Regions from separate parts of the Sporosarcina sp. P20a genome, predicted to be linked through region 1. Evidence: riboswitches for the same ligand, from Rfam matches in the RefSeq annotation. Region 1 holds a riboswitch; each other region holds the start of a gene.
The links. A riboswitch is a leader RNA that binds a small molecule or an ion and turns the genes downstream of it on or off. The one in region 1 is predicted to bind cobalamin.
Positions count from the first base shown of each region.

Region 2: it holds a riboswitch for cobalamin, as region 1 does, so the genes downstream of both, CSV72_RS13340 (ABC transporter substrate-binding protein) here and CSV72_RS04015 (S-layer homology domain-containing protein) in region 1, are expected to answer to the same signal.
Region 3: it holds a riboswitch for cobalamin, as region 1 does, so the genes downstream of both, CSV72_RS09760 (hypothetical protein) here and CSV72_RS04015 (S-layer homology domain-containing protein) in region 1, are expected to answer to the same signal.
Region 4: it holds a riboswitch for cobalamin, as region 1 does, so the genes downstream of both, metE (5-methyltetrahydropteroyltriglutamate--homocysteine S-methyltransferase) here and CSV72_RS04015 (S-layer homology domain-containing protein) in region 1, are expected to answer to the same signal.

Region 1 covers NZ_PDYT01000002.1:126,753-134,801, reverse strand. Annotated here, with positions in the region: gene CSV72_RS04040 (DUF1259 domain-containing protein) at 1-182, opposite strand, end outside; gene CSV72_RS16680 (hypothetical protein) at 538-717, shown strand; gene CSV72_RS16845 (hypothetical protein) at 1,242-1,397, opposite strand; gene CSV72_RS04035 (hypothetical protein) at 2,258-2,518, shown strand; gene CSV72_RS04030 (hypothetical protein) at 2,632-3,051, opposite strand; gene CSV72_RS04025 (3-isopropylmalate dehydrogenase) at 3,323-3,610, shown strand; gene CSV72_RS04020 (hypothetical protein) at 3,705-4,961, shown strand; cobalamin riboswitch at 5,090-5,285, shown strand; gene CSV72_RS04015 (S-layer homology domain-containing protein) at 5,472-8,049, shown strand, end outside.
Region 2 covers NZ_PDYT01000020.1:23,010-31,058, forward strand. Annotated here, with positions in the region: gene CSV72_RS13330 (adenosylcobinamide amidohydrolase) at 1-1,166, opposite strand, end outside; gene CSV72_RS13335 (FecCD family ABC transporter permease) at 1,169-2,161, opposite strand; gene CSV72_RS13340 (ABC transporter substrate-binding protein) at 2,154-3,140, opposite strand; cobalamin riboswitch at 3,281-3,407, opposite strand; gene argS (arginine--tRNA ligase) at 4,125-5,792, opposite strand; gene CSV72_RS13350 (YwiB family protein) at 5,789-6,205, opposite strand; gene CSV72_RS13355 (transglycosylase domain-containing protein) at 6,364-8,049, shown strand, end outside.
Region 3 covers NZ_PDYT01000009.1:78,843-86,891, forward strand. Annotated here, with positions in the region: gene eutL (ethanolamine utilization microcompartment protein EutL) at 1-129, shown strand, start outside; gene CSV72_RS09730 (aldehyde dehydrogenase family protein) at 203-1,672, shown strand; gene CSV72_RS09735 (BMC domain-containing protein) at 1,696-1,980, shown strand; gene pduL (phosphate propanoyltransferase) at 2,014-2,898, shown strand; gene CSV72_RS09745 (EutN/CcmL family microcompartment protein) at 2,915-3,220, shown strand; gene CSV72_RS09750 (BMC domain-containing protein) at 3,195-3,536, shown strand; gene mdh (malate dehydrogenase) at 3,592-4,542, shown strand; gene CSV72_RS16745 (hypothetical protein) at 4,920-5,090, shown strand; cobalamin riboswitch at 5,258-5,434, shown strand; gene CSV72_RS09760 (hypothetical protein) at 5,608-6,882, shown strand; gene CSV72_RS09765 (sugar diacid recognition domain-containing protein) at 6,958-8,049, shown strand, end outside.
Region 4 covers NZ_PDYT01000005.1:56,246-64,294, forward strand. Annotated here, with positions in the region: gene CSV72_RS07300 (SLOG family protein) at 1-307, shown strand, start outside; gene CSV72_RS07305 (hydrolase) at 355-894, opposite strand; gene CSV72_RS07310 (malate synthase G) at 1,034-3,223, opposite strand; cobalamin riboswitch at 3,615-3,747, shown strand; gene metE (5-methyltetrahydropteroyltriglutamate--homocysteine S-methyltransferase) at 3,896-6,190, shown strand; gene ribH (6,7-dimethyl-8-ribityllumazine synthase) at 6,553-7,020, opposite strand; gene CSV72_RS07325 (bifunctional 3,4-dihydroxy-2-butanone-4-phosphate synthase/GTP cyclohydrolase II) at 7,033-8,049, opposite strand, start outside.

The DNA.
Region 1 (8,049 bases):
TTATCTAGATCGTAAAACTCAACACTAACTCCTAAAATAGAAGAAGCATCCTTTCCCATCATTATGACACCAAATGTGCGATGTAAAGATACAGAGCAAGTTTTATTCTTTGTTTTGCTTTTGCCGTTTAAAATGTTGGCAAAATCATTGCAAATTGAATTAAAATTCACTTTACTATTCATGGTTTCCCTCCCAGAGTATCCTATGCGTATACTTAAAAAAAGTCCACCGAATGTAAATGTCTAGAACAATTGTTAACGTAGCTCAATTAAAAATAGTTTCCCAGTTAATGGCGGCTTGTGTAAGAGGCTGTGTAGTTATGAAACAATAACGAGCCATTCACTTCAATAGAATTACGTTATTTTTGAAAACATTACCAATACAGATCGTCTGACATATGAATAAACGGCAATGTGAGTATTGTAAATAGACTGGGAGATTAAGTTGAGACAGATTTTACTATTGGTTACTTTAGTATTTTTACTGTTCAATCTTTGGGGGCAATTCTTGAACTAGGATTCGCGCCGGCTCAGCAATATGGCCGGATTAATAAATGGAGGCTGTTATATGCAATCCATAATTGAATTCATTAGCAATATTAGTGTAGTCATTTTCTCTTTTTTAAAAGAGGTTACAGAAGATGAAATCGAAAAAAATATTGCTTATTTAAAGCAAGAAGAGTGGTTCCAAGAATACCTGGCATGCAATAGATATTGAGAATTGATTTTCAATAATTCCAAGGTGCGTCATATTATTGGGACTTTTAACCTCGAAAAAATGTCGAAAATGAGATATCACAGGAAATATCAAAATAGAATTGTAACAGCGATGGTAAAATCTCTTGATTGAATTCAGCTAAAAGAGGCATTAACGGCAGAAGGTTAGTGCCTCTAAAGGATATTAATTTGGTGAATGAGAAGGGGGATCTGTTGCTAAGGATTCTACATTATATATTTGCACATGGGGCTTTGCTTTTGCAGCGTCTCTATTGGCTTCGTTCGTTACAGGTCAAGAGTTCTTAATAGGTTAATGGGCAGGAAGAGGATGGTCGTATGAAAAAACTTTTATTAGTTATATTGTTATTATCCCGGTGTTACTTTGATTTTTGTAGCAGTTAAATATAGTGAGAAAAACGGTGGAAAAGCACTTGATAACTGCATAAACGAACACAGCTATCAGGGGGATATATTATCAAGAGAAACCAATTACGATTTAGAAATCGGAAAGTTTTATATTGCCAATTACTTTTTATGCTCAGCAGCATTTAATCTTTTTCTCTGTTCAATTTCTTTGGTAAGAACTTCATTAATTTCATTATAGGATAGACCAGATTCTGCATTAAGTTTTTTTACTTCGTCTATATTCGTTCCAGCTACCGTAAATTTTTTCTTATCCATTTAATAACCTCCTTTTAAGTTCTATTTCGGATAGGCATCTATTTACGTTCCCTAAACTCTTTAAGACTGGTATAGAGCATCGTGTACTAACCTTGACTTTGTTTATGTTTAAGATTTTCGCAAATTGGTTTGACAGATGGTCTGACTTTCAAGTTTATTGCCCCCCTTTATACCGGTGTGTAATAGTAGTGAAAGCATCTAGGTACTGCAATCTTTTAATTGAATACATAAATATGATCACCTATTTTTCATTTATTATGTACATGGATTTGAAACCGATCTAAGTGTGTATAATAAAGAAATAATCCCGACAATATAAAAAACATCACCTAAATTAGCCATTGATTGGCCATTCCATAAAAAACGAAATGATTGATTTTTCATTCTTACTAACCCTTTACTATCAAAATTACATCTGATTTCTTAGGGGAGTTTTACACCCGTAATATACCTCCTTTAAATTAAGAAAAACAACATATATAGAACACGAAACTTTTACTAAAGGAATTGCTATCTAAAAGAAGACTAGTAAGAATGAAAGGTAATTCAGATAAGTCAAATTATATCAACGGTTGGAATATATCTCCATACTATTAGAAGTTATTATATACTGAAACAAAATACACCATTACTTTCCAATCAATTAGAAGGCGATGTTGCTTGCAATTGATTCATCTTGATTGTGTAAAACCCAAGATGACAAAGGCAAGGAAATGGGGAAGGTCAATGAAAACATTCATTCGAATATATATTAGTAGGATACATGGGGGATTACGTTGAATTGCAAAAGGAAGATTTCCAACAGATTCAAAAAAAGAACATGTTGGAAATAGCAGATGATGATAGAAAGAAGTGATAAAATGACAAATTATTATTATATTGCCTCGGATAAAAAGTTGGAAGATGGTAATGCATCTCTACAATTTGTAGAGACGGAAGAGTGGCTCATTCCCGGTTTTGATTATCCTATTCAACGAGAAATTATAAATGGTGTAGAAAAACATTGGGAATTGCGTGAGTTACTTCAATATATCCATAATAATACTGCACCTTATGATGTATGCACCGTTCAGATAGCACACGTAATTAATCCAACTGAATTATCGATACAAAATAAATAAAGTATATTACTACATGATATTATTGATCCTAAGCAACTCCTATTAGCGGAAGGGCAATTATTGACCATAAACAAAGTATAAAATCTTCATATTAATATGGGCAGTTTTGTCTTTTAGTTTTTTAGAAAAGACGCAACCCAATTTTCAATATCTTCCCGGGTAGCGGATAGAGTGATTCCGAGTTTTGATTCAGTTCCCATATACGAATTAATATAGCCAGTATCCATGAAAACCGTGAACTCATAAAAGTTTTCATCATGAGGGTCTTGTAAATAAGAGAAAGAAACCCCTGGTGAAAGCACACTTAAAGTTCCATTATTCTTTTCATCCATTTTCTTCAACTGTTCAAGTAATGTTTCGATATCTTGATTGAGCCAAACAAAGTTATGTGAGTAATTCAAGAATCCGTAAGAGAAGGTTAATTTGAATTCAATTTCGAAAAGGCCATCTTCTGGCTCTCCAATTTTAAATACTTCATGTGTTACTTCTGTTTCGCTAAAATCAAAACTTTCATCTTTTAGTGTATATTCCATAGTCACGTATCCTTTCAATATAAAAATTTCTGTGAAGTGAACTAACGATCGTGTGACACATGAAAAATGATACTATAAAGATCATAAAAAATGAATCAAGATATATTTTTATAATAACTTTATTTTTTGTTATTCAATTAAAATAACATAGCTTGGTTGTAAAACTTAAATTAAATAATAATCTGAAGACGTTAATTGCAAAGTGTTATGACGAAAAGGTCAAATGATTTTAGTTTAAAGGGGTAGATGGATTTCTACGAGGGGGAGCTAGATGAGTGGTTTTTTCTTAATACTTATGGGCGTTTTTATTGTCGTTGTAAATCTTATTGGTTATATATATTACAAGAAAAAGAAAAGCCTATACTATGCAGCTTTTACCGTATTACTATCAGCAGTTTTTTTAGGGGCAATCGGTGGCGCAATAGCGCTTTTTGTTATTCGTGATGCCTTTGCGATATTTTACGGCATGCAGATAGCATACTATCTATTAATAAATAGCGTCATCGTTTTTTCAATTGCCATTTTAGCAACTGTCAAAAGAAAATTAACGGCTTGGTAATTTTAATACTTGAAATGTACTATTAAGCTAGCCATTTAGATGAAAACCAGTGCATATATGAAGAACAACTACTAAAATAGTGGGGTGTAAATAAATGACTCGTCGAATAGCAGAACAGTTTCTGAATAAATTAATACCATTGGATACTCAAGATATAGCAGATGTATTGAATAGAAAAGTGAGTGAAGCTTCATATGATAATAGAAGTTCTTTCCTATTATTACGGCTCAAAAATAGAACTTCAGCCGAACTGTATGATCTTTATACACGAGATGAATTAATCGAAATGATTCTGCAAATTGAATTGCCACAAACAACGGAGTTTTTTGTAGAGCGGGGATTTGTCCATAAGGTCATCGAACATCCTTGTATTCGTTGTAATTTGAAACGAGAGCCCCAGGAGTTTACATACAATATCGAAATTTGTAGGGAATGTTTGCATACTAGTCCTAAGAACGAGTTGGTCGAGTATATATTCCGTTTAATAAACTATATAGATTCGAACCAAGCAACACTAGTTCATGCGGATTTACACTTAAAGAGTACTGCTGAAATTCACATTGTGTTTGCGAAATATGAATTGATAGATATGATTTTGAGATTGGCATCTGACTTTGATTCAACGACCAATGAAGAAGAGCGACTAATTCAAGAAATCGATTGTGAACGCCTACTGAATGACTATCCAATAGATGAACTGGTGAAAAGTGTAAGAAGGTTTTTAAAAGGTTCGAAAAAAAGAGACGAGTTATGGAGAAAATACGTGCCTGACTATATGAAGCAGCAATACAGTGATTGGGAAACCGGTTCACTACAGCAAATATATACTGAGGCTAATAGACTTATTTCAACACAAGGTAAAGTTGCACGCGAACAACTGATGAGCTTTGCCTCAGATCTTTCACGTATCATCTTTGACAATAAGAATGAAAATGAGATAGATGATGAACCGATTCATAGCCTTGACGAAGTAGAAGCTCATATTACATTTGCAGTGGAAATGGTCATGTTGCCATACCTTGATTTATTGGATCAAATTGAAGAGGCAGAAGGTTTGGCACGTTTTAATACTTTAGCGAACGACCAATTAGCTAATTCTATAAAATCGGAAATAATAGCTCGAGATGCTGGGGTATGTGTGATCTGTACAAGTAACACAGATATTCATGCTCACTTTAGAATACCTCAAAAATATGGGGGACTACACCAATTAAATAATATAGTGACGTTGTGCAATTCTTGTAAACAAGTAGTTGAAACAACAAATATTCGCGCTGCCGTCACAACGGGAATTTTTAATTACAATAGAGCACTAGGAAGAAGATTGCTAAAACAAGAGAAACGGAGTTAAGAAAGTAATGTCTCTCTAAATGTGAAAGTGCAAAGCAATTTCTTATTGGTAAATCTCACTAAAACAGAGCTTCAATCTAGTTATACTGTCTATTGATTTTACACCGCAAAACCTATATGCTTAGTAGCAGTTATATAGAATATTTTGGTACTTTGCCTAAATTGCAAAGATTAAAAAGGAATCAGGTGCAAATCCTGAACGGTCCGGCCACTGTAAAATGGGAAGTAACTTCTAAATAATTAGCCACTGGTTAAAAAACTGGGAAGGCAGAAGGTACGATATATCCCCATAAGTCAGGAGACTTGCCAAAGTATGTAAACATGACACCTTCCGGTAAAGGGTGAATTGTGTATCATTCAATTGGCGTAGTATATTTATTGAACATACATGGTTCCCATCTCTCTTTTTCGGAGATGGGGACTTTTTTATGTAAAAAAATAGTAAGGAGGGGAATCGAACGAGGAATAAATAAAAAATTCAAACAAAAAATAAAACTAAAAGGAGAATAAAATGAAACGTATTGTAAAAGCGATATCGTTGATGTTGCTGTCGTTTGTGATGGTACTTTCTATGATGCCACTACAGTCACTAGCCGCCGCATTTGATCCGAAAACTGATTATGAAAGCCTTGAAGCAAGATTTTGGGAGGATGAAAAGCCACCTATTGGCTTCTATATCAATGCTTCTGCTCGGTACATATTAGAAACGGTACCAGAGCCGGCTATGGGTACAAGTTCAGGTGAGTGGTCTGTTATGGATTTACTCCGCGGGAAATATACAGGATATGATTATATCAATTATATTCCTAATAACTATTTTGAAGATTATCTAACGCGTATCGAAGGATATGTCACAGACAAAAAAGGGAATCTTCACCGAGCAAAATCTACAGAATGGTCGAGATTGATTTTAGCATTATCCTCACTTGGCTATGACATTAAAAACGTAGCGGGGTATGACTTTATTGAAGAGCTTTCTAAATCACATAAATTCTCCTATAGACAAGGAATCAATGGTCCTATTTGGGAAATTATCGCTCTGAATACAGGTAGATATCCATTATTACCAGCAGATCCTCAAAATGAGGATGCAAATACTTTTGGAAAAATGATTGATCATATTTTGAATTTGGAAATAAATGAATCTAATGGTGGTTGGGCTCTAACAGGAAAAAACCCTGATCCAGATATTACAGGAATGGCACTTCAAGCTTTAGCACCCTATTATTTAGACGAAACTTTGTATAAAAAAACAGGAGCAACGGCAACGTATAACGAATTTGCGAAATCTGTAGAAAGAGCCATTTTTGTGCTATCTCAAATCCAAAAACCGAACGGTGGATACCATAGTGTAGGAGCGCTGAATTCTGAAAGTACTACACAAGTTATTGTAGCGTTAACTGCATTAAATATGGATCCGATGTCGTCCAATATCAACTTACCTAGAATTGGTAAAATTGCAAACTTTATTACAGAAGGCGCCATGCAAGATGGAGTTTGGTCAAATAATATGATTGACGGCTTGTTGACATTTTGGGCTCCCAATAGTGGTGCTGCGAAAGGTTCTACTCCTGAAGTAGGTGGATTCAAGCACGTCACGACAGGATATGATGGCGGTGGTGGATCCGGAACGGGTGTCAATGGAATGGCTACAGACCAGGCTTTATACGGTTTGATTGCGTATGATCGTTTTCTGAAAAAGGAAAAACCGCTTTATGACATGAGGGATATGACAAATGGCGAATATAAAACGATGAAAGCGAAAACACACAAAGTCACATATACCCACAAGCGAGCGAGCGATAGCTCGGTGGAAAAATTATCACCTTACGCCTTGTTGACTATACCAGAAAAAGCGAATGTTGAAAGTTGGAACACAAAGGCGGATGGTACAGGATCCAGATACTTGCCGGGTGAGAAATTAGTCATGCCGGAACACGATATTATTTTGTATGCCCAAACAGATGTAGAAGGTGAAACAGGAGATGTTCAAGGTGTTCAAAAGGTCATAGATCTGATCACAGAATTGCCTGAAGCGAACATGCTGACAAGGGAACATGAAGGTGAAGTGTTACGAGCGAAAGCATTGTACGAAAAACTATCAAGCGAAGATCGACTGAAAGTGAAGAATCATAATAAATTGGTAGTTGCAGAAGGAAGAATGAATCAAATACTAGCGCAATATGATGATGAACTAAAAGTTGATAACCTGATCCAAACAATCGATTCACTCGTAGCGGTCGAACCACTTACTGTCGATTATGAACTAGCAGTTGGCAATGCGAGAAGAGCATATAATGCATTAACCGCGGCACAAAGACTTAAAATTACGAATATTAGACAGTTGCAAAACCTTGAAGCGAAGATGGCCATCCTCGTTAGCCAAAACAATAAAGAAGATGATGCCTATCAAGGAGCGATAGGTGAAGGTGAGAAGACAGTGGATACGGTCATTCGCTTAATCAAAGCGTTACCAAGCGTTGACAAATTAACGCTAGAAGGAACAATAGAAGTAAGAAAAACTAGAGTCTATTACGATGCATTGACAGATGCACAAAAGAAAACTGTCACAAATCGTGATAAATTATTCACGCTTGAAAAGAGACTCGATGAATTAGTGAAAGAAGCGTTAGAGAAAGAAGATTTAGAAGATGATACAGATTTCGATTCGTACGATGAAATGGTCATCGTCGGAAAAACATTACGCATCAAATCCAATAAAAGTGCCGGTGCTTTCAAGATGGCAATCCCACTAACTGTATTGGAATTCGCTGACAAACAAAAGCTTGCAAAACTTGAAATAACGGATGAACGTGGCGTGAAAATAAAAATGGATTTACAGGAACTTCAGCAACATCTTAAACAACAAAAAAATATTGAAGCGATCCATGTGGAAATCACACAATATAACTTTGATACAGGTTTATTCACTCTTACGTTACAAACAAAAGATTCAAAAGGATACACACGCAACATACAGACGAACAAGAGTTATATACAAGTTACAGTTCCGTATAGGTTCTTTATCGACGGTAAGGATTTGAATAAAAAAGTCTTGTTGAAAAAAGAAGACAATGGAACGAAAGCTG
Region 2 (8,049 bases), on a different contig from region 1:
CCGATGTAAGGAATATCTTCACGTTGCCAGGACTTCGAAACGTCCACTGCGTTTCCGACACCTGCTGTCACCGCTACGACAATCGAGCCGAATTCTCCTTCGTATTCCTCCACTTCAACATGCTCCGGACTAACGGCAGTCATCATGGCGACTGTATCTGTCAGATGATAACCTAGCGCACGCAAGTAATCCGTGTTCTCTTTTTGTACATCTTCGATCATATAATCCGCACGCACGCCACGATTGACGAACGTCCGGTACCAGCCAAGTCCTGCATTATGAACTGCGGAAGAAATCGTCTTCAGTGGTTGGCTTGATTGCAACAAGACGTGATCTTGCTGAATCAATACATCTGCTTTCTTTACACAAAACCGTTCTACCTTTTCTTGCAAGTTCGGCAACAGCGTCATTTGAGGCTTCGGCATTTCAGGATGGGGCTGTGTTTTGACGCGCGCGTTGTACACATGATGAATTTCCTGTTCAAGTACGACGTCTTGCGGCGTGCCGATGGATGCTACTTCCCCGTTCTTTAACAGCAACAAACGATCACAATAGAGAGCGGCCAGATTGATGTCGTGAAATACTGAGATGACCGTGATCCCCTTCTGTCTCGTTTGATTGCGTATCGTATCGAGCAATTGCTGTTGATGTGCGATATCGAGATGGTTCGTTGGTTCATCCAATAATAAAATGGGTGCTTGCTGGGCGAGTGCTTGCGCAACGAATACGCGTTGTTGCTCGCCACCCGATAATAATTCAATCGCGGTATTTTCATATCGCGTGACACCTGTATGGTTCATCGCTTCCTGCACCGCTTGCTCGTCTAGCTCCGACCAGCTCGAGAAAATCCCCGACTGGTATGGATAACGACCGAGAGCGACGGTGTCTTCGACGCTATGGGAAAAGGCGTGCGCATGAAGCTGTGGCAAGACGGCCACTTGTTGCGCAAACTGCTTTTGGGTATAGGCGCCAGAAGGTTTACCTGCAATCATCACTTTACCGCTTTGTTTCGGCAAAATTCCCGAGATGATTTTCAGTAACGTAGATTTCCCGCTACCATTCGGCCCTAAAATCCCAAGAACTTCTCCTTTTTCCACGTGGAACGACACATTTCGCACAATCGGTTCCTTACCGTAGCCTCCCGATAAATTGTCCACTTGTAACATCTTCACATCGCTCCTTTTCTACGTTGTTTGTAAAAGATATAGGCAAACACCGGAGCGCCAATGAATGCTGTAATGACACCGACCGGTAATTCAGCCGGTGAAATAATAGTTCGTGCTACGAGATCGCAAATGATCAATAATGAAGCACCGTTAAATAATGATAACGGCAATACGTGACGGTGATCGGAGCCCCATAACATGCGTGTCATATGAGGTACAACTAGGCCGACGAAGCCGATTGTTCCAGATACAGCAACAGCAGAACCTGTTAATACCGAACCACCTAGCAAAATCATCAATTTACGCTGTTTGACATTGACTCCGAGATGATGTGCACGTTCTTCACCGAATAATAAAGCGTTCAATTCACGGCGATTGAGCCACAGCATGAATGAGCCGATGATGAAAAACGGTAGTACCATTACAATATAATTCCAACCGCGCATCGATACGCTACCAAGCAGCCAACCGACAATCTGACGGAGTTCTTCTTGCGTTAACGCAATCATCAGCGACAGTACGGAACCGAGAAATGAACCAAATATGATTCCTGTTAAAATAATCGTTTCCATTTTCATTGACCGATCGACGAGACGTGCAAAACCGATCACTAGAAACATCGTCACCGCGGCACCAATCATACTAAATACGGGTAAGGTGAATGCGCCAAGAATCGGTAGTGAAATACCAAAAAAGAGTGTGATCACGGCGCCGACAGAGGCACCGGATGACACTCCGAGGGTGTAAGGATCAGCTAATGGGTTTTTCAATAGCCCTTGGAAAGCGGCTCCTGAAATAGCCAGTGATGCACCGACGATTCCTGCCAGCAACACACGCGGCATACGGATCTTCCACAAAATATTACTCGCAGTCGCATCCGATTGATTCCATAGCGTCTCTATTGGTATTTTCACTGTACCGATCGATACGCCGAGCCAGATCGCCACAAGCAATGTGGCAATCGACACGACATAGGCGAGAGCGGTTTTATTCACCGAATACCTCAGGATAGACTGCTTTCGCAAACAATTCTAATCCATCAGCTAAACGTGGACCTGTACGGCTTGTAATATCTTCATCCAGTTGAATAACTTGATCTTCTTTGACCGCAGTCACCGCATCAAACCCGTCACGCGTTTTAATATTTTCTACGACGTTCGGAACATAGCTATATATAGCTAAAATCACATCCGGATTTTCATCTACAATTGTTTCAGGGCTGATCATAATCCAGCCTTCTTCTGTCACGATGTTTTCAGCGTGGATCATATCCAAGAATTGCTGAGGGAATGTCCCTGTTCCTGGCGTATAGATTTCAGGTGCATCGGAGTTTTCAACAAACACGCGCTTCTTGTCCGTGATGTCCGCTGCTTTCTTCTCGATATCCGCAATTTTTGTCTTCATATCTTCAACGATTTGATTCGCTTCCACATTTTTGTCCATGACTTTACCAATCAATTCAATTGTTTCATATGTCTCATCAAAAGTTCCCGCATTCGGTACGACGATTACCGGGATGCCTGCGTCACGAATTTGTTTCAAACCTTCTTCATTCGAACCCATCATCATTTCATGTGCAAATACCGCTTCCGGCTGCAATGAAATGACTTTTTCCACGTTGACCGTAAAGTCCCCTACTGTATCAAGATCCGCTACTTCCTCAGGAAAGTCATCGTTTTCTGTTACTGCGATAACTTGATCACCTGCATCAATACCGAATAAAATTTCCGTGTTGCTTGGAATTAATGAAATGACAGTTTCCGGCGCTTGTTCAAATGTAATTTCTTCACCGGTTGCATCTGTCAACGTGTATGGATAACTCGTTGTATCCGTTGATTGTTGTTCTGTTTTCGATTCTTCGCCAGACTGATTTTCATCTGCCGGTGTTTCTTCTTTTTTACTGTCGCTTCCGCATGCTGCAAGTAGTAGTACCGCGATCATTGCTGTCAGCATCAGTTGCCAAAACTTCTTCATGTGTGTTCCTCCTCTAATATGTGTGGTGCATTACGCAAGCCGCAGACATGAAAAAAACCTCCGATAGTTCGAAGGATTAGGTGGGATGAAATCAGCGCATGATTTCTTCCACTGTACCTATCCTCGTAGGTTGCCGCGGAACTTCATTTTCTAAAAAGGCAGGTGACCTGGCTTGTGCATCGCACTTACAGTGGCGGGACCGCATCGGATTTGAACCGATTTCGCTTTTCATCTCAAGTTTCGAGAACCTTTTCAGAAGATATGTAATTATGACTTATTATAGCGATAATAGCGGTGGTTGTACAGGGGATAGGAGGAGATTGAAACGTGTTTGGGAGTGAGGCTCCAGCAGGGGGACGCTTTCCGGAGGGCCTTGGTTGAGCCAACCAGGTCGCTTTGCTCCCTTTGGTTGTCTCATCTGTCAGGCTGATCCTCCCGGAGTCGCCCCCTGCTTCCGCCTCACTCCTTACTTTTTGTTGTGTTGGCAGGTTGAACCGCTTTTAAGTTGTTGATGCGTCTAGGGCCATTGGAACTTTTTGGACATATTCATTTTTTCAACAAGATAAGTACGCAACGCATCAATTACATCCCCTACTCGATATGACAAGAAAACACGAGGTGTGCCCTTGAACTTCACTTTCACACTCAAGAAAGGACACCAGTGAAGCGAAGTGCAAGGCGGCGACTCGGGGAGGATCAGCTCGACAGGCTAGACAACCAAAGGAAGCGCAGCGACCTGGTTGGCTTGCCGCGAGCCCTCCCGAACGCGTCCGCCTGGAACGTAGCGTAACGGTGCTTTTCCTCTCACAACCTTAGAAAACAATTGCTTGTAAGCTCTTGAACTTCATTCTCTAACTCAGAAAGGAACACCAGTGAAGCGAAGTGAGAGCCGTTACGGAGGACGGCTTTTGCTCTTCCCCTTCCCCCTCAAAAAGCGAAAGCAAAAAAGCCAAGCAGTAAACCCGCTTGGCCATTTTCAACATATTACATTCTTTCAGGTGCTTTAACGCCAACCAGTTTCAACGCGTTGGCAATCGTAGTTTTAGTTGCTGTAATCAAAGCCAAACGCGCTTCGGAAAGATCTTTGTTTTCCGGATCGAGCACTTTATTAGCATTGTAGAAACTATGGAATGTAGCCGCGAGTTCCTGGATATATGTTGTCACCCGGTGTGGTGCGCGCATGCGAGCTGAGTCGCTAATTAGTTTCGGGAAGTCTCCGAGTTTCTTTAGTAGCTCTAGCTCTTTTTCGTCTTGCAATAGCGTGACGTTGTCTGTTGACGCTTCTACGTTCTGTTCTTTTGCCTGACGCAAGATTGAGCAAATACGCGCGTGCGCATATTGTGCGTAGTAGACAGGGTTTTCATTGGATTTGGATACTGCCAAATCTAGATCGAAGTCCATTTGTGCGTCGCCTGAGCGCATCGCGAAGAAATAACGTACAGCATCTAGGCCGACTTCTTCTACAAGTTCACGTAGTGTGACCGCTTTTCCTGTTCGCTTGCTCATCTTGAACTTTTCTCCGTCTTTATAAAGCTGAACCATTTGCGCCACTTCTACTTCAAGCGTATCGCGGTCATAGCCAAGTGCCTGGATTGCCGCTTTCATACGTGGAATATATCCGTGGTGGTCCGCTCCCCAAATATTGATGAGTTTATCGAATCCGCGACTCAATTTATCTTGGTGATAGGCGATGTCTGGCGTTAAATACGTAAATGAACCGTCTTGTTTGATCAGCACACGGTCTTTGTCGTCGCCAAATGTAGTGGAACGGAACCAAGTGGCACCGTCTTCTTCATAGACGTGACCATTTTCACGAAGTTTATTGAGTGCGACTTCGATCTTGCCATTGTTATATAGAGACGTTTCCGAGAACCAGTGGTCGAAATGAACGCGGAAGTCTGCCAAGTCTTTCTTTAGTTTATCCAGTTCGATATTCAAGCCGTGTTCACGGAAAAACGCCAGTCGCTCTTCTTCTGGAACATGGACATACTTGTCGCCGTATTGTTCGACGAGGCCTTTTGCGATCGTGATAATATCTGCACCACGATAGCCATCTTCGGGCATTTCTTTTTCTAATCCAAGCGCTTCGAAATATCGAACGTCAATAGATAACGCTAAGTTATTTATTTGATTACCCGCATCATTGATATAGTATTCGCGTGCTACGTCATAGCCAGCTTTGTCGAGAATATTACATAATGAATCACCAAGGGAAGCCCCGCGTGCGTGTCCTAAGTGCAAGTCGCCTGTTGGGTTCGCTGAGACGAATTCAACTTGAATCTTCTGTTGCTGTCCGCTGTCTGAACGTCCGTAGTCTGCTCCTTGGTCGAGGACAGATTTCACGATATCCCCGAGGCTGTCTGTTTTTAAACGGATATTGAGGAAACCAGGTCCAGCAATTTCAATGGAGTCGATTGCGGTGTTCGTCGTATCAAGGTGCTCCAAGATACTTTCCGCGATCGCACGTGGTGGCTTTTTCGCAAGTTTCGTCAACTGCATAGCAATGTTCGCTGCATAGTCTCCGTTCTCTTTACTTCTTGGTGATTCCAGTTTAATTTCTGGAATATCTGCACCTTCGACTAGTTGTGCTTTTTCAATAGCTTGGTTCAAGGCTTCTTTAATTTCATGTTGAATCTGCTCTACTGCATTCATTGTGTTACCTCCGAGTAGGTTATTGTCAAATGGTATTCCCCTAATAAACTTTCGTCTGAATGTAAGTCGTACGCTACCGTAAAGCGTCCAGGTACCCACTCCAGTTGATTCGTACGAACGGCTAAATCCATAACTGCTGGGCCATTCCCGTATGTGCCGAAACGAACATCGTCTTGTCTGAACGGCAATCGCATCTGCACACCGCCCTTACGCATGATGAAGGCATCTTCGGCATGTAATTTCACGGTCGTTCGGACTGCTGGCATTCCTTCTAATCGTTCTTCAAACAATAAGTAAGCCTGCCCTTTTTTCTCAATGATTTCTCCAGTCGCTTGCATCGTATGCGTTTCTGCTTGCTGTTCTGGATGTTGAATAACGGAACGGAGCTGAACTTGCATTTTTGGCGCTTCCATTCGTTCACCGCCTTAAGTAAATAGATTCACTCATTATACACTTCTTCCGGCACCAGTTTCAATGTTACACGTCTAAACTTTTCCTGTGAGTCGTTTAATCCGGCCATAACCGTCCCATACTGTCAAAAGATACTGAATGGAACGGGATGTGATGAGCAATGAAACGTACCGATTATATAAAGTCCACTAATCGCAAAAAGTGGAAAAAGATTGTATTATCCCTATCGATCACGTCCATAGCCGCGGTCGTGACTGTCTTAATCGCCCTTCGAATATATGCTCAAGTACTTGGCGCCCCTTCATTGAGCGTACCAAAGGCTTCATTGTTCCTCGATCATAGCGGGCATCAGATCGGGGATCATTTTTCACAACATAGACGTTATTGGATGAAGCTATCCGATATGTCCCCTTTTCTTTCGGATGCTTTCGTAGCAACGGAAGATAAGCAATTTTATTCGCATAATGGATTTGATTATAAACGAATTGCGGGTGCAGTTCTGAAAGACGTAAAAACGATGAGTAAGGCGCAAGGAGCGAGTACGATTACTATGCAATATGCGCGGAATCTGTATTTGACACACGAAAAGTCTTGGACACGGAAACTCCATGAGGCGCTGTTTGCCTATCGACTGGAAATTTTCTATGACAAGGATACGATTTTGGAAGGTTATTTAAATACTGTCTACTTTGGCCATGGAATGTACGGCGTAGAAGCGGCTAGTCGATTTTATTTCTCCAAAGCCGCGAAAGAACTGACATTGGAAGAAGCCGCTACAATTGCAGCAATCGCAAAAGGTCCTTCCATTTATTCACCTCTTGATAACCCAGAGAATTCACGCAACCGCCAACTTCTCGTACTCGATCAAATGGAGGAATATGATTATATCTCAACTGCGCAAAAGGAACGCGCGGTGGAAGAGCGTATCGTGTTGCAGACAGAGAGTTGGAAAGACATGAAGCAAGTGGCTCCTTACTTTTTGGACGCTGCGTGGCAACAGGCGGAAGACATCCTTGCTTCGAAAGGTCGAGTACCTGCGGAAGGTGGCTGGCAAATCCGAACGACGTTGAATCAACAGCACCAGCAAGCGGCAGAACAAGCCATTCAACAAGCAATGCCTGCAAATGATCTGCAAGTTGGATTCATTTCCATGGCTGCAGACACCGGATTCGTCACGTCGATGGTCGGCGGAGTGGATTTTGGCGATAGTTCCTTTAACCGTGTGACTCAAGCAAAACGTCAACCGGGGTCTGCGATGAAGCCGATTCTCTATGCGGCAGCGCTGGAAAAAGGGATGAACCCCTTAACATTCATGACAGCCGAAAAGACGCTGTTTACGTATGATGACGGTCGTTCGACGTATGAGCCGAGCAATATTAACGGAGAGTTTGCGGCGAAGCCGATTTCATTGGCACAGGCAATTGCGATTTCGGATAATATTTATGCAGTCAAAACGCTTGAGCAAGTCGGTTACAAACCGTACACGAAAATGGCGCAGCGACTTGGCATCGATGTCGCATTTCCTGAATCCCCTGCCGTTGCTCTCGGAACTTCCGATGTGACACTGTTCGAGATGACGTCAGCGTATAATCGCATTGCGTCAAAAGGGAAACAAGTCGAACCTCAAATGATTCTATCGATTACAGATGCGAACGGAAAACTGGTCTATGAGCATCCTTCGAATAAACCGAAGCAAGCAATGTCCGAACAAGACGCGTTTGTGCTGACGCATTTAATGACTGGAATGTTTGACCCTGTCTTCAATGATTATTTAACTTCTACAGGTTTGTCGATGCGCCCGAAACAAACACGGCCTTACGCGGCAAAGTCCGGAACGACGATATCG
Region 3 (8,049 bases), on a different contig from region 1:
TATGCGCCTCCTTCTGAAACAAACTTCGGTGGCGGTCTGCTCACAGGCAGTCAATCTTCTTGTGAAGCAGCAGCTGACGCGTTCCGTGAAGCCGTACAGAACATGGCGGATCATCCGTTAAGTTATTGATAGAGAAGCATGCAGAAAGGAGTGTTTTGATTTGGTTCAATTAGTGGATAATGATTTATTGGCCTTGCAGCAAATGCGCACGGCCGTCCAAACTGCAAAAGAAGCACAACAGAAATTCATGGGCTATACCCAGCAACAAGTCGACAAGATCGTCAAAGCCGTAGCCGATGCTGCCTTTGAACATTCCGGTCGCCTTGCGCAGCTGGCAGTAGATGAAACGGGTATGGGGGTAGCAGCTCATAAGAAAATCAAGAACGAAGTTGGTTCACGCGATGTGTATGAAAGCATTAAAGATTTGAAGACAGTTGGTGTCATCAAAGAAGATCATTTGAATAAAGTCGTGGAAATAGCCGCTCCGTTCGGTGTAGTTGCCGCTATCATTCCGACGACTAATCCGACATCTACGGCATTTTTCAAAACATTAATTTCATTGAAGACGCGAAATTCCATTGTAGTGAGTCCCCACCCATATGCAGTGAAATGCACACACGAAGCATTAAAAGTATGTGACGCAGCAGCTGTCGCGGCAGGTGCTCCGGAAGGTTTGATTCAATGTCTAACACTGGCTTCGATGGAGGCAACGCAGCAATTGATGTCACATAAAGATGTCAATCTCATCATAGCAACAGGCGGTAGTGCACTCGTCAAAGCAGCGTATAGCTCTGGTAAGCCGGCATACGGTGTCGGTCCTGGTAATGTTCCGGTCTATATCGAACGTTCCGCAAAGATTGAAAAAGCGGTAAAAGATATCGTCGACAGCAAATCATTCGATTACGGTACAATTTGTGCAACGGAGCAAGCCATTGTTGTCGATAAGCACGTCGTAGATCTCGTAACGCGTGAGCTGAAGAAAAACGGCGCGTATATTTTATCGGATGAAGAGAAAAAGATTATGGAAGGTGTCATCTCACCAGTACCTGGTAAGGTAAATCCGAAAGTGGTCGGTAAGAGCCCACAGTTCATCGCCAAAATGGCAGGTATTTCTTTACCAGAAGGCACGCGCCTGATTGTTGGGATGGAAACAAAAGTCGGCAAAGATGTACCGTTTTCATTGGAGAAATTGTCACCGATTTTCGCTATGTATATCGTCGATGGTGTGAAGCATTCGAAAGAAGTGTGTCTCGAATTGCTGAACCTTGGTGGACGTGGACACAGCTTGGCACTACACACGGAAATCGATGCAGTAGCTCGTGAATTCGCTATGGAAATGCCAGTATCACGTATTTTGGTCAACACGATGTCTTCCATTGGAGCAGTTGGTGGTACGACGGGCTTAATGCCATCATTCACTTTAGGGTGCGGAACTTTCGGTGGCAATATCACATCAGACAATGTCACAGCTAAGCATTTGCTGAACATTAAGCGGATGGCATACGGTACGAAGGAAGTACAGTTACCGAAGCACTCAGAGCCGGTAGAAAGCTCCAATGATCAGCTTGTATCCAGTGTGATGAACAATGTATCGGCATCAACAACGAGCAACATTGATCCAGCATTAGTACAGAACTTAGTCAGTGAAATCGTTAAACAACTTACAAAATAAAACACTATTAGGAGGAATTTATTATGAATAGAGAAGGTACAGCATTAGGAATGGTAGAAACTAAAGGGTTAATCGGTGCAATTGAGGCAGCAGACGCAATGGTGAAAGCGGCAAGCGTAAACTTAGTAGGTAAAGTACATGTTGGCGGAGGAATTGTAACAGTTATGGTACGTGGCGATGTAGGCGCAGTAAAAGCAGCAACAGACGCAGGTGCGGCTTCTGCACAACGTGTGGGTGAATTGCTTTCAGTTCACGTAATCCCAAGACCACATAATGAATTAGAAATGATGTTACCAAAAAGCGAATAATCACTGCTGACACAGTAGAAAGGCGTGAACTAAATGAATCAGCAATTGATTGAGCAGATTGTCGGAGAAATTCTTGGACAACTGGGGAAAACTCCCGTTCAATTGCCGGAACGAGCGGTTCCCATTGCGGTTTCCGCCCGTCACGTACATTTACAGCCTGAACATGTGGAAGTATTGTTTGGTGCAGGGTATGAATTGACACAGCGGTCCGAGCTTTCACAGCCGGGCCAATTCGCCGCCAATGAAACGGTGATGATTGCAGGACCTAAAAGCAGTATTGAACGTGTACGTATTTTAGGACCTGTCCGAAAAGCGACTCAAGTCGAGGTCAGCTTTACGGATGCCATGAAGCTCGGCGTCAAGCCCCCACTTCGGGAATCCGGCAATATAGAAGGATCTGCACCCATTACCTTAATTGGACCAAAAGGTAGTGTGCATATAAACCAAGGTCTAATTATTGCACAAGCGCATATCCATATGGCACCTACAGATGCTACGCGTTTTGGCGTGGAGGACGGTGAATACGTCACGGTGGAAGCAGACGGAGTGCGATCCATTTCATTCCGTAATGTACGTATTCGGGTGAATGAGCGATATCGTCTTGAAATGCATATCGATACTGATGAAGCGAATGCAGGTTTCATTACACAGGGATCGATTGGTCGTCTCGTGAAGTCGAATGATGCTAAAGAAACGATACCTATGCAAGCGGTGACGGAAACGAAAATAGAAACAGTAAAGACATCTCATCCAGTAAGTATTCCGAAGGCATTAGAATTCACAAAAAAGCTTTTGTCGGCGGAAGACGTAGCAGTGATTTCAGAAAAAGAGATCGTCATCAATAAAGGTACAATTGTTACGGCATTAGCAAGAGATACAGCACGAGAGCTCGGTAAAACGATAACGAGTAGAAAGTAGAAAAAGGTGATTACGCATGCGAATGGGTAGAGTGATTGGTAATGTATGGGCAACCCGTAAAGAGGATGGATTATCAGGACTTAAGTTGTTAATCATCCAGCCGATTGACGCGCACGGCAATAGTATACAGTCGCATATGGTCGCGGCGGATCGTATTGGAGCAGGGGTTGGTGACGAGGTACTCATTACGAGTGGCGGTTCTTCACGTTTTATTTTACCGAAAGAAAACCCGATCCCAATCGACGCGGTCATTATTGGTATTATCGATTCAACAGAAGTAAAGAGAGGTGATATACATGAGTCAAGCGATCGGAATGATTGAGACAAAAGGATTGATCGGATCGATTGAAGCGGCGGATGCAATGGTGAAGGCATCTAATGTGGAGTTAGTATCACAGGAGATGGTGGATGGCGGAATCGTCACGGTCATTGTTCAAGGTGACGTCGGTGCGGTTCAGGCAGCTGTTGATGCAGGTCGCGACGCAGCAGCGCGTGTAGGTGAATTGCTAGGTGCGCATGTGATACCGCGTCCTGATGATTCAGTATACGGCATGGTGAAACCCCTAGCGCCGACTACTCCAGAAATTCCACAAATAAAGAAATCTACAGAAGCTAAGAAGGCACCGAAGAAAGACTGACGGATGCTTATTAGCATACTTTTCATAATGAAATCTATAGAAAGGAGTGATTTCCATGGCTTTCAAACGACATAAGATCGCAGTCATCGGAGCTGGTCACACAGGGGCAACTGCCGCATTGATGGCGGCTCAGAAGGAATTAGGCGACATCGTCTTAGTTGATATCCCTGACCTCTCCAATCCGACAAAAGGTAAAGCACTGGATCTTCTTCAGACAAGTCCTGTGCAACAGTTCAACTCCCGTATTACAGGTACTTCAAATTACGAGGATATTGAAGGTGCTGCAATGGTTATCATTACTGCAGGCATCGCGCGTAAACCAGGCATGAGTCGTGATGATTTAGTTGCGACCAATGCAAAGATTATGCGTTCTGTTTCTGAACAAGTGAAACGCTATGCTCCAGACAGTATCGTGCTAATTTTAAGTAACCCAGTAGATGCGATGACGTATGTTTGCTATAAGACAACTGGCTTTCCTAAAAATCGTGTAATCGGACAATCAGGTGTGCTCGATACTGCACGATTCAATACGTTCATCTCAGAAGAATTGAATATTTCTGTAGAAGATATTTCGGGCTTTGTTCTTGGTGGGCACGGTGATGATATGGTTCCACTTGTGCGTTATTCGTATGCTGGTGGCATTCCGTTGGATAAAATCATTTCGAATGAACGACTAGAAGCAATTGTGGAGCGTACTCGAAAAGGTGGCGGGGAGATCGTCTCTTTGCTAGGTAATGGTAGTGCGTATTATGCACCTGCTGCCGCTTTGGTGGAGATGGCTGAAGCAATTATCAAAGATAAAAAGCGAATTATGCCATCTATCGCTTACTTAGAAGGCGAATATGGATATCAAAATATCTACTTAGGTGTGCCTACTGTTCTTGGGGGCAATGGTATTGAGAGTGTAATTGAACTTCCGTTAACAGAAGACGAACAAAAAGCACTCGATCATTCAGCTGACTCTGTCAAAGCAGTCATCGAAATTTGTGAAAAACAAATGTCGTAATAACTACTGATCTCTCTAAGTCGTAAAGTGGACTTAGGGAGATGTTTTTGTATATAAAGAAGTTTTTTAGGCACATTTCAGTCGATGAATGATAAAGAAGTCATAGGTTAATTTTAAAAACTAACAAAAGTTAATAGGAAATCATCGCTTATTTATTTACATTTATTTATTTACGTGATACAATAAAAAGAATTAACTGAATAATAGAGTGTGCCTTTATATACTAGCTCGGAAATATATAAAGAATTTATTTTCTTTGGCTCTCCAAATGTAAGCGCTGTCAATCAGCCTTTTATAAATAGAAGCTTAGAAAATGTTCTTTAATTCCCCGACATGGCATATACTATGAAAAATACAAAGTCCAGGAGGTAATTATTATGAATAACAACACCTATCAAAGCAATTCATCATTACCAGAGCAAAACGAGACGTTCTATTTGATCACAGGCTACTCGGAGAATGGTTTCATCCACGGAATCACATGGGAAGAAGCATATGTTCAAGGATTGGCGGAGTGTGGCTGTTTATGCGAACAACAACTAATGTAAATAATGACGAAAGCTCGATACAGGGTGCCTAGCAAAAAAACGATTGTGGATGTACTCACAGTAGTTTTCTGCATAGGCACCCTGTTTAGTTATGTCTTCGTTCTTATTGAAAACAAACGCTACCACTCTCTATGTTATCCATGATAAAATGAAGTCAATCAAATAAATGAGTTTGCACGATGCGCTGGTACCTATCAAGGTATAAAAGGGAATCCGTAAACCGGAGCTGTCCCCGCAACTGTACACACGGACGACCGCTAGAATTAGCCACTATGGAGACATGGGAAGGCATTGGCGGAAGGATGAAGTGAAGCCAGGAGACCTGCCACGTATCGTCAAAGCGACACTTTCTTCGGGGGTTGAGGAGTGGAAGCAAAAAAGGTATCTGTATCTATGCATTTTTGTATGGAGTGTATTCAAGTTGCCTGAATTTGTTTCCTCATTCACAACTATTGCAATCATCTTGCCGAAGAGGCGGAATGATTGTTTTTTGTTGTTTACGAAAGGAGACTACGACATGAGAGTATTTGAACAGACAAAGGAACGAATACATGAACATGCGCTATTGCAGATATTGTATAAACAAGCAGAACAACGGCGTGGTAGACCTGTGTATTCAGGATTTCATCAAGTGGTACGGAAGCTGTTACAAGACGGATTATACGGTCAATGGATCTATAACTATTCGGCAAGTGAAATTAAATGGCTCGGCTTACAGATCGTAGCTGAACGCGATCGATTGATACCTTCTGCACAATTGCAGCAGTATATGAATGAATTTGTAACATCTGATTATTATAATCAGCGGATAGGACTGCCGCAGGAACGGCTCATGCTCATTGCAATGGCTGCGATGCAAAATGAAACTGTCCGGCGCTTGCAGAAAGTACAGGAAGCATATTGGATACTGAGCCATGGCTATGTGACTTTACCAGCAGAAATCATGTCGTTCTTTGGTAAGACGTTTTATCAGCGAAAGACGAGAGTACAGCAATATACTATGGATATTGCTGACGACAGAATTGAATCATTTTTATCAAGCAAGGTAAAAGAAAAGCATATACGTATACCTGATTATTTTATGGAACAAGTAAAAGCGTGCGGCTCTTGGCGTTTATTTGATGCTGAACAAGTAGAACGCAGTCTGGGATGTTCCCTTGGAGACTTTAACAGTGAAAGGTATTCTCAAACCATTGGCAGCTCCTCTATTACTCATAAAAAAGTCTCAGCCATTGGTTTGATGAAACGGCTGCTTGGAAGTGAAGGAATTGTAGTACATTTTCCCGATAAAGAACGACAGGAAAAAGCAGTATTATACTCGTATATTCAATTACCGTACGTAATGCAGGAAACGGAGTTGGAACGTACTTGTACCATACTTGTACGTTTACTAAACGGCATTGAAAGTATATGGGGGCATACTATAAAAATTGAAGTGGCAGGTTGGGAAACCGCTATAGCCGATCAGCAAATTGGTTTACATTCAGAGAAGGCCATTCTGTTTGTTGAAGAAGTAGCTGTAGAAATTAATCGGTACTTGGAGAATGCATCTAGTCAAAGTGGAATGCAAATACCTTTGCGCAAAGCGGCTTCGGTAATGCATCGTTCGATAAGTCAGGCGACAAAACAACAACAAATCGCGATGATTGACCGAATAACTGCAGAACAGCGCCATACCGATCAAGGCGGATCTGTCACGCTAGAGAAGTCTACAACCATTGAAACAGCAGAACTATTGCAGCTGCTCATAAAGGCATGGAGCAGTGGAGTTCCGGAAGTCCGACTTATCTGAATCTCCTTTATTGTAGTGGAAACTGAAGTGGCGTAAACTAAGTATTACTAGCAGTTTCCATCCGAGGTGAGACAGGTGTTTCAATTTGATACATTAGGACATGAAATGGTAACGGAATTATCGAATCTGATACAGCAGCAAGTGATCTTAACAGATAGAAGGGGCTTTATTCAAGCGAGCACAGAATCGGATCGAATCAATCAGTTCCATGAAGGTGCACTGTTAAGCATGCGCCAGAAAACGATGCTCCGTATGGGAGACGAGGAAGCGGAGCGTCTGCAAGGGGTCCGTAGGGGAATTGTCTTGCCAATCATTATTGAAGAAGAACCAATTGCCGTACTTGGCGTGACGGGTGATCCAGACGTGATTCATCCGCAGGCTCAGCTGATCTTACGCGTAGCGGAACTGTTCATTCAAGATTCGCTGAAACGAAAGCAGAAGGATGAAAAAGTACGTGATGTAGAGTTCTTCGTCTTTGACTGGCTGACAGGATCAAGGAAAGATGAACGGTTTATGGAACGAGGGACGCTGCTCGGAATCGACGTGACACTTTACAGTCAAGTGGTGGTTTTGGAAGTGCTAGATTTATTGGAACAGTTCTCCGTCGAGGAAATAGAGACGTTCGCATCGATTCAAAACATCCATCCTTCCATGAAGATGATCCGCTGGGCGCAAAATAAAATCTTACTATTATTACCTGAAATGAATCAAGAAACAGTGAAAAACGAGTTAGAGTTTCTATTGCTTCATATAAAACGGCGCAAGAAAGTACAAGTCGTCGCAGGTATAGGTGCATCAGCGCGCTATTTCGACTTAGCTAAATCATTCGCGCAGGCAGAACGTGCGGTCAATGCTGCGAAGGAATCTGGGGATATTGTCTTTGAGCATGAACTACGTCTTGAAATTATTTTGCAAAGTATTCCGGACACGGTTAAGCAGGAATTCCTTAAGCGCACAGTTGCGCCACTAAAAGATCATAAAGACTTGCTGAATAATTTGACGGTATGGTTCGAAGAGAATCAGTCAATGCAAAATACCGCGCAACGTCTGCATATCCATAAAAATACATTGTCGTACCGCCTGCAAAAGGTCGAGCAGTTAACCGGGTTATCTGTTTCTAGTACGCATGACGTTTATTTGCTATACTTGTCATTGCGTTTAATGGAA
Region 4 (8,049 bases), on a different contig from region 1:
ACAGTCGAAATGGAATGAAATAAAGCAAGAAACATATGAACAAATCATATCACTTGCAGATTATTCGGTAAGCCTGACTAACAAACCGTATGAAGCACCTTGGCAATTTGTAGAGAAAAATAAGTTTCTACTTCGAAATTCGGATGCTTTGTTACTCCTATATGATGAAGAAAATGAAGGTTCACCGAAGTTCCTTAAAAAAATGGCGGTACAACTAGCCGAGACAACCAACTATGAGTTATTGTCTATAACCGCTGATGATTTACAACTTATCGCGGAAGATTTACAGCGAGAACAATGGGAATAATAAAAAGCGAAATGCCAAAACTGGCATTTCGCTTTTTCTATTTGAATTTACTTAATTACTTTTAACACTTGCTTAAATTCATCTGTCCCTGCCTGACCAAGCAACTCATACAATGCTGTTTCCACACAAGTACCTGAGACACCAAGATGTTTCATCTTTTGCAAGCCGATCATTTTATTAGCTTCTGTTCTGGAAGTGACTGCATCTACTACTACTTCTACTTCATAGCCATGCTTCACAAGATCAGCCGCTGTCATGTAAACGCAAATATGCGTTTCAATTCCCGCAATTAATACTTGCTTTCTCCCCAGCTTCTCCAGTCGATTAACAAATTCTTCATTGCCCATTGCGCTGAATGTCATTTTTGCAATCGGTTGCTGGCCTTCAAGCAAGTTCGATAACGATTCAGTAGTCGGCCCTAGACCATCAGGGTATTGTTCTAGCCATAGAATTGGCACATCCAATACTTGTAATCCTTTAATCAGTTTTTCCAGGTTATCATGCAATTCCTTACTTTCATTGACAATTTGTGCGAGCTTTCCTTGTACATCTACTAGTACGAAAACCGTTTGATTTGTTTGCAACACGTTTTATTCATCCCCTTTTCTATATTCCTGCTAGTATAGCATGTTTACAGATTTATTAGAAAAATATCCATCTTTGTTTAATTACATAAAAAAACCGTCTCTCTTTCGTTAGTGAAAGAGAGACGGTTTGGAATGGTTATTAGTTTTGTACTGTCGCTTTTTGTTTTGCTTTTGCTTTAGCTTCAATACGTCGAGCATGCAAGATTGGCTCCGTATATCCACTCGGCTGTTCTGCTCCTTTAAAGATCAGGTCACATGCCGCTTGGAACGCGATGGAATCATCATAGTTCGGTGCCATCGGCTGATACAATTCATCATCCGCGTTTTGCTGATCCACTACTTTTGCCATTCGCTCCAAAGTTTCTTGGACCTGTTCTTTCGTACAAACGCCATGACGTAACCAGTTTGCAATGTGCTGACTCGAAATTCGTAATGTCGCACGGTCTTCCATTAATCCGACATCATTGATATCAGGAACTGTTGAACACCCTACTCCTTGGTCGATCCAGCGAACTACATAACCTAGGATTCCTTGTGCGTTGTTATCTAGTTCCGATTGTACTTCTTCAACAGACCAGTCCGCATTAGGTGCCAATGGAATATCAAGGATACCATCGCGGTAATCGATTGAACTATCGATTCCGGCTTGTACTTCTTTAACATTTACTTCATGGTAATGCAATGCATGCAAAATGGCAGCTGTTGGTGATGGAACCCATGCAGTGCTCGCTCCCGCTTTTGGATGAGCGATTTTCTGTTCAAGCATCGCAGCCATTAAGTCAGGCATAGCCCACATTCCTTTACCAATTTGCGCGTGTCCAGGTAGACCCGCTCCAATTCCTACTGCCACGTTTGCAGATTCATAAGAAGATAGCCAGTTAGATGTCTTCATATCCGCTTTGCGAATGACTGGGCCTGCTTCCATAGATGTATGGATTTCGTCACCTGTACGGTCAAGGAATCCAGTATTGATAAATGCAATACGCTCTTTCACTTCATTAATTGCAGATTTCAGATTCAGTGACATTCTGCGCTCTTCATCCATAACCCCAATTTTAATCGTATTGCGCTCAACACCTAGTAGATCTTCAATACGATCAAATAGTTTGTTTGCAAATGCCGCCTCAGCTGGACTATGCATTTTCGGCTTTACGATGTAAATGGAGTTGTGAAGCGAGTTTTTAAACTCTGCGTTTTCTTTAAAGTTATGCGTAGCAATCAAAGATGTAAGAACACCGTCCAAGATGCCTTCAGGTACTTCGTTGCCATTTTCGTCGAGGATCGCATTGTTAGTCATTAAGTGACCTACGTTACGTACGAACATCAATGAACGACCACGCAGCGTCAACTGCTTGCCATCACCACCAGTATACGTACGATCGGCATTTAGTTTTCTTGTAACTGCTTTACTACCGCGTTTGAATGTAGATTCCAAGTCACCCTTCATTAGACCAAGCCAGTTACGGTATACGCCAACTTTATCTTCAGCATCCACTGCGGCAATCGAATCTTCACAGTCCATCAACGTAGAGAGTGCCGCTTCAAGTACTAGATCTTTCACGCCCGCTTTATCACTTTTACCGATTGGATTATTCTTGTCGATTGCGATTTCGATATGCAATCCATTATTCACTAACAATACAGCAGTCGGCGCGTCTTCACTGCCGTTATATCCAACGAACTTGGACTCATCTTGCAATAGAGCTGTGTTACCGCTTTCAAGCTTCATTTGAAGTTTGCCTTCTACAATTTTATAAGCTGTTACCTCTGCATGAGAACCCTCAGCTAAAGGCGCTGCTTGATCTAATAAGTTCTTCGCAAAATCAATAACCTTCTGTCCACGAATCGGATTGTATTGAACACCAGCTTCAGCACCCGCTTCATCACTAATTACATTCGATCCGTAAAGTGCATCGTACAGACTTCCCCATCTAGCATTCGCTGCATTTAATGCATAACGAGCATTATCAATCGGTACTACCAATTGTGAGCCTGCTTGGTTTGCGACTTCATTGTCAACGTTAGCTGTTGTCACTTTGAAGTCTTCAGGAACTGGCTCTAAATAGCCAATCTCTTGTAAAAACTCTTTATATTTAGCGAAATCAATCTCGCCTTTATTATTTTGGTGCCATTCGCTAATGGTCTTTTGCAATTCATCGCGTTTTTCTAATAGCGCTTTGTTTTCAGGAGTAAGTTCATGAATGAGCGAATCAAAGTTTGTCCAAAATTGTTCATTTTGAATTTCTAAGCCCGGAAGAACTTCTTCTTTAACGAAGTTATATAGTTCTGTTGCGACTTGCAATTTACCTACTTTTTCATAGTTTGTCATGGATAAAAGCCACCCCTTAATATTTTTTGCGCTATTCTGTTGTATAACATATAGCGATGAACACCTATCATCGTCTAGTATTCGGCAACACCCCATAGCCTGTCGATCAAAAATCGACACATAAAAGACGAATGACTTCTTCGATTGAAGACGTGTTAGTACATATCATACCTAAAGTCTAGTTTACTTTCAACTGAATTGTGAAAATTTTCACATCATAGCTATTTGGATTTGACACGCGCTATTTTCAACAGTTATATAACAGTAGAGCTACTATTCCGTTTCATTATTTAAGTCCACTATTTTTTAAAAAAAGTATCCTTGATTAAATTCTGATAGCAAGTTGACACACTATTTTGCATGTGATAGCTTTAGAGACAATCATCTGAATTGAATAGTTTGAAAAGTAGGTGGAATGAAAATACTTTCATTTCTTAAAAGGGAATCCTTTCCTCGGAGCGGTCCCGCCACTGTGAAGACGCTGATGCGTCCAGCCAGACACCTGCCTATTTTTCATGACGCTTAATCCTACGGTGAATAGGGAAGTGTTAGACAGACGCAGTCTATAAACGCATGTTATTTATAGCATGTTATTTTATATGTACTCGCATTTCTAACATTTCCCCTAGAAATGTTTTTTTATTGCAAAAAATTTTAAGGGGGAAATTATCCATGGTAAAAAGCAGTATAGCGGGCTATCCCGTAATAGGTGAAAATCGTGAATGGAAACGTGCACTTGAGGCATTTTGGGCAAAGAAGATTTCAGAAGATGAGCTTCTTCAAACAACGAAAGAGATTCGCTTAGCGAACTTGAAGAAACAGCAAGATGCTGGGGTTGATGTCATTGCTGTAGGCGACTTTACATTGTACGATCGCGTACTGGATACGTCTGCGATGTTCGGAATTATTCCTTCACGTTATAACTGGAAAGGCGGACAAGTTTCTACTTCGACATACTTTTCGATGGCTCGCGGTAATGACGAGGCAGTCGCTTCCGAAATGACAAAATGGTTCAATACGAACTATCACTATATCGTGCCAGAATACGAACGTCAGCGTTTTGAACTGACTGAAAACAAACCACTAGCTGCATATCGTGAAGCAAAGAAAGAACTAGGTATTGAAGGTAAACCTGTTCTACTTGGCCCCTATACATTACTTAAATTATCTAAAGGGTTTGAAGATAAAGATGTACCATCCATCATCCTACAACTGATTCCACTTTATCAAAGAGTACTAAAGGAATTACAGGATGAAGGTGTACAATGGGTTCAAATCGACGAGCCTATTCTATGTACATCGATTAGCTCAGATGAAATGAAGACCGTTACAGAAATTTATTCACAGCTGACGAAGAATCTGAGCGGACTGAACATTCTTCTACAGACATATTTCGATTCAGTAGAACATTATACAGAAACAATCGCGTTACCAGTTGCAGCTATCGGGCTCGATTTCGTCCACGGGCTCGAGAAAAATCTGGAAAATCTGAAGCAATATGGTTTCCCTGGAGACAAAGTGCTTGCAGCAGGGATTATAGATGGACGAAACGTATGGCGATCAAATTTACATGAAAAACTAACATTGGCTGAAACTATCCATCAGCAAGTCTCACTTGATAAATTGTGGATTCAACCTTCATGCAGCTTGCTCCACTCACCTGTGACGACTCGCTCGGAACAGAAACTAGATCCAACTATCTTGAACGCATTAGCATTCGCCGACGAGAAGTTGCAAGAAATAAAAGCTATTCAAACAGCTCTACAATACGGAAAAGAAAAATTCACTAATGTATTTGAAAACAGTGAAGCAGCATTGACTGCATTTAACGCCCTTCCCGCACGCAATAATAAAGAAGTCCGTGAAGCGACTTCCGGAAGTCTACTTTCTGATAGTAAGCGGAATCTTCCATTTGCGGAGCGTAAAGTAAAGCAACAGGAAAAATTCCAATTGCCGCTCCTTCCCACTACTACAATCGGTAGTTTCCCACAAACACCAGAAGTACGGGCTACACGGAATAAATGGAGAAAAGGCGAAATTACGAATCAGCAATACAAAGACTTCGTTCATGCTGAAATTAAAGAATGGATTGATATTCAAGAGGACTTGGGACTTGATGTCTTGGTGCATGGTGAATTTGAACGTACGGACATGGTGGAATATTTCGGTGAAAAGTTAGACGGCTTTGTCTTTACTGAAAAAGCATGGGTACAATCCTACGGTTCACGTTGTGTTAAGCCACCAATTATCTTTGGAGATGTTGCGTTCACGAAGCCAATGACTGTTGAAGAATCTGTTTACGCGAAATCTCTTACTGATCATGAAGTAAAAGGAATGCTTACAGGGCCTGTAACCATTTTAAATTGGTCATTCGTTCGTGATGACTTGTCCAGAGAAGAAGTGACAAACCAAATCGCACTTGCTTTGCGTAAGGAAATCGAAGCGCTTGAGGCAGCTGGTATTCATATGATCCAAGTCGACGAGCCAGCACTTCGCGAAGGTCTACCATTGAAGAAAACAGAATGGAAACACTATCTAGATTGGGCTGTTAATGCATTCCGCGTATCTACTGCTTCAGTGGAGGATACGACACAAGTTCATACGCATATGTGCTATTGTGATTTCAACGACTTTATCGAAGCGATTAGCGCACTTGATGCAGACGTAATCTCTATCGAAACTTCTCGTAGTCACGGCGACTTGGTCGAGGCTTTCAATGAGTACCATTACGATAAAGGAATCGGTCTAGGCGTCTATGACATCCATAGCCCACGCGTCCCTGCAGTCGAAGAGATGACAGAAATTATCAATAAAGGTCTTGAAGTCCTAGAGCCTAACCAGTTTTGGATCAATCCAGATTGTGGTTTGAAGACGAGAAAGCGCGAAGAGACAATTGCCGCGTTAAAGAATATGGTGGTTGCTACTGTACAAGCACGTGAAAAGCTAGGCGTAGTTGGGGTAAAATAATGAATTTAGAACTGTCTAAGAAACTATACTGGTTTCTTAGATAGTTTTTTCATGGAGAGTTTACTTAAAGAGTAGCTGGCATTGGTGTTCGAAAGGGATTTTGCGCTTCGGAGGGGACGCGTTCTGGAGGGCCCGCGGTGAGACAACCAAAAGGGAGCTAGCGACCTGGTTGGCTCACCGCGAGCCCATGGAAAAGCGTCCGCCAGCTGGAGCTTTCATCCCTTCGCACACACAAACTCACTAACCCTTCCCAAGCACTCGCTTTTAAACTTAAACATACTTCTAAACTTAACAACACAAAAAAAGGATGCCCCATGAAGTTAGTAACTTCAGGAACATCCTTTTTTATTTCTACTCACTAATCAGTCAAACTGTTTCGCCAAGTTCGCCATCTCAATAGCAGACACTGCTGCGTCCCAGCCTTTGTTCCCCGCCTTAGTCCCTGCACGCTCGATTGATTGCTCAATCGTATCCGTTGTGAGTACGCCGAAGATTACCGGGACACCCGATTGCATGCCAGCTTGTGAAACACCTTTTGCCACTTCATTACAAACAAAGTCAAAATGAGGAGTCGCACCACGGATGACCGTGCCTAGTGTAATGACTGCATCATACTTTTTTGAATCCGCCATTTTCTTTGCGATCAATGAGATTTCAAATGCGCCTGGCACCCATGCTATGTCTACATCTGCCTCGTCTACACCATGACGTTTGAACGCGTCCTGTGCACCTGAAAGTAACTTCCCTGTAATGAACTCATTAAACCGTCCAACGACGATGCCTACCTTTAAACCCGTACCTACTAAATGTCCTTCGAATAAATTACCCATTTTCATCTCTCCTCATAAAGTTAATAAATGACCTAGTTTTTCCGCCTTTGTGTGTAAGTACTTTTCGTTCGCTTTATTAAACGGTAGTTGGATTGCGACGCGTTCAACCACTTCTAATTCATACCCTTTTAAACCGGCGATTTTCTTTGGATTATTCGTTAACAAACGCATTTGCGTAATACCGAGTTCCCGTAGAATTTGTGCACCGATACCGTAATCACGTAAATCAGCAGCAAAACCGAGTTTTTCATTCGCTTCTACCGTGTCATAGCCTTGTTCTTGCAGTTCATAGGCTTTTAGTTTATTGATCAAACCTATTCCTCTGCCCTCTTGTCGCATATACAACAATACACCGCGCCCTTCTTCTTCAATTTGAGAAAGAGCAGCTTGCAGTTGGGGACCACAGTCACAACGGCATGATCCAAAAACGTCACCTGTTAAACATTCTGAATGAACTCTCACTAAGACCGGCTCTTCTGTCGTAACGTCGCCTTTTACTAATGCAACATGTTCTTTGCCTGTCATAGTTTCGGTATAGCCGACCAACCGGAAATCGCCATAATCTGTAGGCAGCTTAATCTCTGCTTCACGAATGACTAATTGCTCTCGTTGTAGACGATAATGAATGAGGTCTTGAATAGTAATTAGTTTCAAATCTAGCTCTTCCGCCATCTGACGTAACTCCAGTACACGCGCCATCGTTCCGTCCTCACTCATGATTTCACAAATCACACCGGCCGACGCGCTGCCTGCCAGTCGTGCCAAATCCACTGCAGCTTCAGTATGTCCTGTACGTTCTAGTACACCACCTGACTTCGCTACAAGTGGAAATATATGCCCTGGACGTTTGAATTCGCCTGCTGTTGCATTCGGTTCCATCATTTTAACGATTGTATCTGCTCGTTCAAACGCACTGATTCCAGTATGTGTAGAGTTGTGATCGACACTAATCGTGAACGCAGTACCATGTGAATCTGTATTATTATCGGTCATCATTTGCAAACCTAGTTGTCTTGCTTTTTGTTCTGT